2 regions of the Paenibacillus sp. 01T443 genome follow, and region 1 is predicted to be linked to the other one. Evidence: a T-box and tRNA genes for the amino acid it is inferred to sense, from the RefSeq annotation. Region 1 holds a T-box; the other holds one or more tRNA genes.
What was found. A T-box is a leader RNA that pairs with one kind of tRNA and senses whether it is charged. The one in region 1 lies ahead of metG (methionine--tRNA ligase), so its partner is inferred to be a tRNA-Met.
Positions count from the first base shown of each region.

Region 2: it has a tRNA-Met gene. The T-box ahead of metG (methionine--tRNA ligase) is inferred to sense a tRNA for this amino acid. The anticodon was not compared.

Region 1 covers NZ_JBFTPE010000001.1:388,088-391,497, reverse strand. Annotated here, with positions in the region: gene AC1DLI_RS01935 (Hsp20/alpha crystallin family protein) at 1-149, shown strand, start outside; gene AC1DLI_RS01930 (hypothetical protein) at 540-764, shown strand; gene AC1DLI_RS01925 (Fur family transcriptional regulator) at 843-1,280, shown strand; gene yidD (membrane protein insertion efficiency factor YidD) at 1,298-1,537, shown strand; T-box leader at 1,603-1,884, shown strand; gene metG (methionine--tRNA ligase) at 1,939-3,410, shown strand, end outside.
Region 2 covers NZ_JBFTPE010000008.1:347,300-350,709, reverse strand. Annotated here, with positions in the region: gene AC1DLI_RS15520 (ABC transporter substrate-binding protein) at 1-797, shown strand, start outside; gene AC1DLI_RS15515 (2'-5' RNA ligase family protein) at 862-1,374, opposite strand; gene AC1DLI_RS15510 (hypothetical protein) at 1,611-1,775, shown strand; tRNA gene AC1DLI_RS15505 (tRNA-Met) at 1,884-1,960, shown strand; tRNA gene AC1DLI_RS15500 (tRNA-Ile) at 1,998-2,074, shown strand; tRNA gene AC1DLI_RS15495 (tRNA-Leu) at 2,096-2,181, shown strand; gene AC1DLI_RS15490 (YolD-like family protein) at 2,768-2,974, shown strand; gene AC1DLI_RS15485 (hypothetical protein) at 3,016-3,219, shown strand; gene AC1DLI_RS15480 (hypothetical protein) at 3,382-3,410, shown strand, end outside.

The DNA of each region.
Region 1 (3,410 bases):
TGCCCGGCGGTAAAAACGAGACGATTAAGCTGCCGAAGCTGGTGAAGCCGCGAATCTGCAAAACGCTGCTGAAGGATAAAGTGCTGCAAGTAAAGCTGCAGAAGCGGCCGATAAATCGTACTTACCATGAAGCTGTCGTACGTTGGTAGAGGTATCGGTTCAAGTGGGCGAGGGCGCATGTCGTTTGATATGTGCTCTTTTTGTCACGAAATCGACAGGGTTTACGGCTGGCTAATGGCATCTCTATCCCTTATAATGTCTAATGAACATGTACATATCAGCAAAAAAAAGGGAGTGTGTTGAGTGTCATTAGTCGATGTAAGCAGTGTTTCTGCTTCGTTATTCATACTCGGAATTGTTTTTTTAATGCTAATTTTCGGATTGCTTAGCTTTGGAATTTTGCGCATGTTTCAGCAAAGATTTCGTACAGGCTGGGTTAGCTTTGCGGGAGCGGCCGTAAGTTTCGTCGTTTTTATGTTTATATTAAACAAGTGGTATCTATAGCCGTTCTATAGTTGATCACGAGCGGAGGTAAGAGCTTGACCTGGACATTGATCTGGTTTGTCGTTAACATGCTGTTTGTTGTATCCATTATTACTTATATGTTTATGCATCGTTCATACGCGGAAGCGAAGCGGCAATCTAACGACTCCGAACTCCATAAACGGTTAAATGCAAGGCGGGTGCTGGTTGGGATTTTGAGCGTCGTGCTATTCTTGGCGATGTCGGCCAGTTTTATGATTAATATGAGATTAAACGGTTAAAAGAAGGCTCTCATTGACGAGAGCTTTTTTTTTCGTCATTATGGAGATATACCATTTTTAGTCCGGAGGTTCGACATAATGCATACAATGGAAGACATTATACGACGCATGTCTAGTCAAGGATTGAGAATAACGGATCAAAGAAAAACGCTGGCGAAGCTGTTTTCGGAGACTCAGGGCTATTTGGCACCTAAAGAAGTCTATGAATATATGGGGAAATCCTATACAGGGCTCAGCTTTGATACTGTATATCGCAATCTTCGCGTCATGGAAGAGCTAGGCGTTTTGGAGCAGGTCATTTTCGAAGATGGCGGTAAGTTCAAACTGCACTGCAGAGAGCATGACCATCATCATCATATGATTTGCCTTCAATGCGGCATGACGTATCCGATCATCTTTTGCCCGATGGAACAAACCAGCGTACCCGATGATTTTCGCGTGGTGAAACATAAATTCGAGGTGTTTGGCTATTGCAAAGCCTGTATTCAAGAAGAGTCCGCGGTTAGCCAAGCTTAATGTCTAAAAATCGAGTCATGCGAAGAGTGACCCAGGCTCCGATCCATTTCTACCGCAAAGTTATTTCGCCACTCACGCCTCCTTCCTGCCGCTTCTATCCGACCTGTTCGATGTATGCGCTTGAGGCTATCGAAAAGCATGGGGCAGCCAAGGGGTCCTGGCTTGCGGTCAAACGAATTGCCCGCTGTCACCCGTTTAACTCCGGGGGATATGACCCCGTACCGCCAGTCAGTGAAGAGAGGGCAGATGCTCCTTGACAGGGAGGGGCTTATTTCGGTATATTTTGATTAATAAACGGTTAAAATGAATTCTAGGTTTCTTTATATATCCGTGGAACGGATAAGTATAATAGCAGAACCTTCGTAGAGAGCCGGGATTTATGGTGCAAGCCGGTAAGGGAAACTATTAGAAAATGGTCCGGGAGGATTCGCTTTCGAGTTGCAGCAGCATTAGGGGCTGGCAAGGGAGTGACGCGAAGCTAGCGTTATCGGCGTTAGCCGCCCAGCGGGCGGCACACGAAGCTTTCTTGAAATGTCGGTGAAAACGGTCATTTCCTGATTGAAATTTGGGTGGTACCGCGTGAGTTCAAACTCTCGTCCCATTATGGACGGGAGTTTTTTGCGTTTTTTTTTAACAAAATTAGGATGGGGGATTTCTGATGACTAAAAATAATAATTTTTACATTACGACGCCAATTTATTATCCAAGCGATAAGCTTCATATCGGCCATGCCTATACGACGGTGGCTGGCGATGCAATGGCACGTTACAAGCGGCTTCGCGGCTTTGACGTATGGTACCTGACTGGAACGGATGAGCATGGTCAGAAGATTGAACGCAAAGCGAAGGAGAAGGATCAGACTCCTCAGCAATTTGTGGACGATATCGTGGTAGGCATAAAGGATCTCTGGGAAAAGCTTGAAATCTCGAATGATGATTTCATCCGTACAACCGAGGAGCGCCATAAGTCTGTCGTGGAAAAAATATTCGCGCAGTTTGTGGAGCAGGATGATATTTATAAAGGAACTTATGAAGGCTGGTACTGTACGCCTTGCGAATCGTTTTTTCTAGAGCGTCAGCTCGACGACGGTAAATGCCCTGACTGTGGCCGACCAGTTGAACTCGTGAAGGAAGAGAGCTATTTCTTCCGCATGAGCAAATATGCCGATCGTTTGCTGCAGTATTACGAGGATAATCCGGATTTCATACAGCCGGAATCGCGTAAAAACGAAATGATCAACAATTTCATAAAACCGGGTCTTGAGGATTTAGCTGTATCACGGACGACGTTCGATTGGGGCGTAAAGGTTCCTGGAGATCCAAAGCATGTCATTTACGTGTGGATAGACGCCTTGTCGAACTATATAACAGCGTTAGGCTATGGCAATGAAGGCGGCGATCAAAAGTTCCGTGATTTCTGGCCTGCTGATGTTCATTTGGTCGGGAAAGAAATCGTTCGTTTTCACACGATTTATTGGCCAATCATGCTGATGGCGCTCGATTTGCCGCTACCTAAGAAAGTGTTTGCCCATGGCTGGCTTCTAATGAAGGATGGCAAAATGTCAAAATCCAAAGGGAATGTCGTTGATCCGGTCATGCTTATTGAGCGTTATGGCCTGGATGCTCTTCGTTATTACCTTTTGCGCGAAGTGCCATTCGGTGCCGACGGGACATTCACGCCGGAAAATTTTGTCGAGCGCATTAATTTTGATTTGGCAAACGACCTCGGCAATCTGCTTAATCGGACAATTGCGATGATCGATAAATATTTTGAAGGCGTTGTTCCGACATTTGCCGGCGTAGTGACGGATTTTGATGAATCCTTGCAGAAGCTGACTGGTGAAACGATAGACCAGGTTGAAGCTGCCCTTGAAAATATGGAGTTTTCTGTAGCTCTGGCTTCGTTATGGCAGCTTGTAAGCCGTACGAACAAATATATCGATGAAACGCAGCCGTGGGCTTTGGCTAAGGACGAGACTAAAAATGCTGAACTGGCATCGGTCATGCATCATCTTGCAGAATCACTGCGTATTGTTTCTATTTTGCTTCAGCCGTTCTTGACCCATTCCCCGCGGGAAATGTGGAAACAGCTAGGTCTGGTACAAGGCGAGTTAACGACATGGGAGAGCAC
Region 2 (3,410 bases), on a different contig from region 1:
CTCTGCAATTGAAAATGTGGGATGACAAAGGCGAGAAAATGCTCGTTAACAGCGATCAGTGGGAAAATGTCTGGAACACTGTTTCCTCTCTCTACCAAGAAGAAATTATCCCTACCCAGGAGTACATGAACAAAATCTATGAGAAGCAAGCTGCTGACGGCGGCAATGTTAATGATCCATTCTACGGCGACCTGTTTATCAAAGGCAAAGTAGCCATGACAATTGGAGAATACGGCTATATCAATGAGCTCAAAAAAGCATCGGATAACGCATCGAAAATTAAAGATTTCGAGCCTGTTGATTGGGACGTTGTTACGGTACCGGTTCATCCGAACGATCCAGAGGTCGGCGGCAACATTTATCTGAGCCAATTGATGGGTATTAACAGTAAAGCGCAAAATGATAAAGATGCATGGGAGTTCATCAAATTTTCGAACAGCAAGGAATGGGCTAAGCTGAAGTCGAGAAGCTTGTACGAGATGGTTGCCCGCAAGGAGTTCTTGACGCCAATCGGAGGCTTGCAATACAACATGGACGCTTTTACTTCCCTTAAGCCGCTTCCTCCAACGAGCACGGATTCCGAAAAAATATTCCGCGAGAAACCAGGTATTTGGGAAGCGCAGCAACCAGGCAACGAGTTATTCCAAGAAGTGATTAAAAAGACGAAAACAGCAAAAGAAGCGCTTGCCGAGTGGGAAACCCGCGGTAACGCTGTGCTGGAACGCTTGAAAACGAACCCTAACGGTGGCGTAGACGGCGGTGGCGGCGCAATTGACATTATGCCAGTACCAAGATAACTAATACAATAAAAAGCCCGCAAACGATCCTAGCGTCGTTTGCGGGCTTTTTCCTACTATAAGGCTAACCTCTTAGAAGAAACGACTGATAGGCGGTCCAGGAGCCGTTATCGGTCTGATAAAGCAAGTGTACGCGATCTATTCTCGAAGATAGGTCAATGACCTGCATGCGTAGGTTGCCATATACATCATGAAGTTCATCTGCAGAGAGCTCTTGCCCAATAGTGACATGCGGCGTGAATACATACTTAGGCTCTGCGATAGTCATAGGTCCGCTGCAAACCTTATCATGGAGCTGCTGCATGGGGACTGTGTCCTGAAGCGCAAGGTAAAGCACGTGATTGACCGGATAGAAGGTAGAGACCCGGTTCAATTGAATGGAGAACGCAGGCATCGCGGATGTGATTTGCTCTAAATGGTTCACAGCTGCCTGCAGCTCGTCATCCGACCACTCCTCAGCTTCTCTTAGCGTTAGATGAGCAGGAATGGCTGAGTAATGCGGATCAAGCCGTCTTCGCCAGCTATTCGCGAAATCCTGTACATGTTTTTCCGGAAAAACGACGACACCATATAACATGGTCTTCAGCTCCTTCAAAATGACCTAATTTGAGTATACCCGATTTGTATAAAATTTAAGAAGTTGAAAAATTCATCATTTTTGAACTTAAGGAGAGGCGAATGGGATTCATGTGATTGTAAAGGCTTATGGTTATGTTTACTTGTATTATCTCATGTTTGGGGTATCCTAATGGCTACAACCTTTATTGAGGCAGCGACATGCTGTTTATCCTATAAAACAGTGGAGGGATTCGCATGAGATGGGTGTACTGGGTTCGCCTATACGAGACGAAATTTCAAGCGGGGTGCCTAGTTAGAAGAATGGAAAACGACTGGTGGGTTCACGGCTACGAAAGTCCCCGTGAAGTCGAAGTTTTTCGGTCGCGCAAGGGGCGGTTCGGGGTCAGATTTATTCCTTAAAAAAGAATAAAAAATAAAATAGAATATTTTGCTTGACTTAAATCATGCTCATATAGTATATTATTTTATGTCGCCATTTCAAGAAGCTTTGCTCAAATGGATATACGTCGCGGGGTGGAGCAGCCCGGTAGCTCGTCGGGCTCATAACCCGAAGGCCGCAGGTTCAAATCCTGCCCCCGCAACCAACCTTTCGATGAATACGTTGAAATATACGTTTTTCGAGGGCCCTTAGCTCAGTTGGTTAGAGCGGTCGGCTCATAACCGATTGGTCGGGGGTTCGAGTCCCTCAGGGCCCACCATAAGCAAAACCTTCACAACATGCCGGGGTGGCGGAACTGGCAGACGCACAGGACTTAAAATCCTGCGGTGGGTGACCACCGTACGGGTTCGATTCCCGTCCTCGGCATACCTCGAAAACCTTGAGATTTCAATGGTTTTCACGAAGTACATAATACCATTCAATAATAATTTATTGAATGGTAAAAGGAAGCAGCACCTCATAAACGCAGTTTACTCGTTGAAAAACGAATGAATCGCGAAGAGGTGCTTTTTTCTTTGTCCGAAAAGCTCTATCCAGTCTGACGAAAGAACACGATAGCGGTAACTAGTTAAGATGTTGTAAACAATCCAATTGAATTTGAAGATTTAATGCGGCAACAGCTAGATTTAATTAGAAGTTGTCTTATTCGTAATTTATTTGGACTTACACTGACTTGCTACAGGGATGTTCTTATAATGCTCGTTAGTATGTTGGAGAAGAGAGGAATTAAACGTTTAATTGATGTTAATGCAGGTTCAATCTATGAGTGTGTTTCAGCCAAGAGAGATGAAGGAGCTGTAGACGCGCAAAAGACAGGTAATTAAATAACATCAATAAAGCCGATTTCCTTCTGAACTAGGGGGGAAGTCGGTTTTATTAATTTTGTTTCCATCAAGTCATTATTGATAATAGAACAAGTGTTTGCATATAATAAATACACCAATCTACAAGGATGGTGTATTCGATGAGAAAGAAGTTAGTAGCAAACAGTTTATGGGAATCAAGTCGTATGATGCTGCCGGAGCATATTGTGAGCATAAATGAACATGCATACCAACAAAAGAAACGATCACGAATTCATCTTGATGAACAGGAATGGGAGAGTATCTCAAAGGCCGTTGAGAAGCGTAGATCAGTTAAAAGGTCGTATTATGATTGATGGAGAATGGTTCTAAATCAAAGACATCGAAGGTGTCCAATTTGAGGATTGATCGTCAGAAACTAATCGAACATCTTGAGTTTAACGCTGAGCAACTTCGATTGAAGATTGATGGCTATGATGAAGCGAAAAGCATCGATAGCGGAATGATTCTGATGTGGGTTGCAAAGAAGGTTATGCTCACTCATTTATTGGACGATTTGTATAAAGGGAAGTTTGACGAAAAAAAATCCGGTCACTCTTAAAAGTGGCTTTTTACATGCCTGAAGGAGCTGAACCGGTGAGAAACCTTACCGAAAATATTAGATCAATTTTCATTTGGAAACTATCCATTGGTTTTTTATTTTGTATAATGCTAAATAAAAAGTGACATACTTATATCCACATAAATATATGGAGGTCGTAATATGAGTGTCACGTTTTTTGGTCAGTTAAA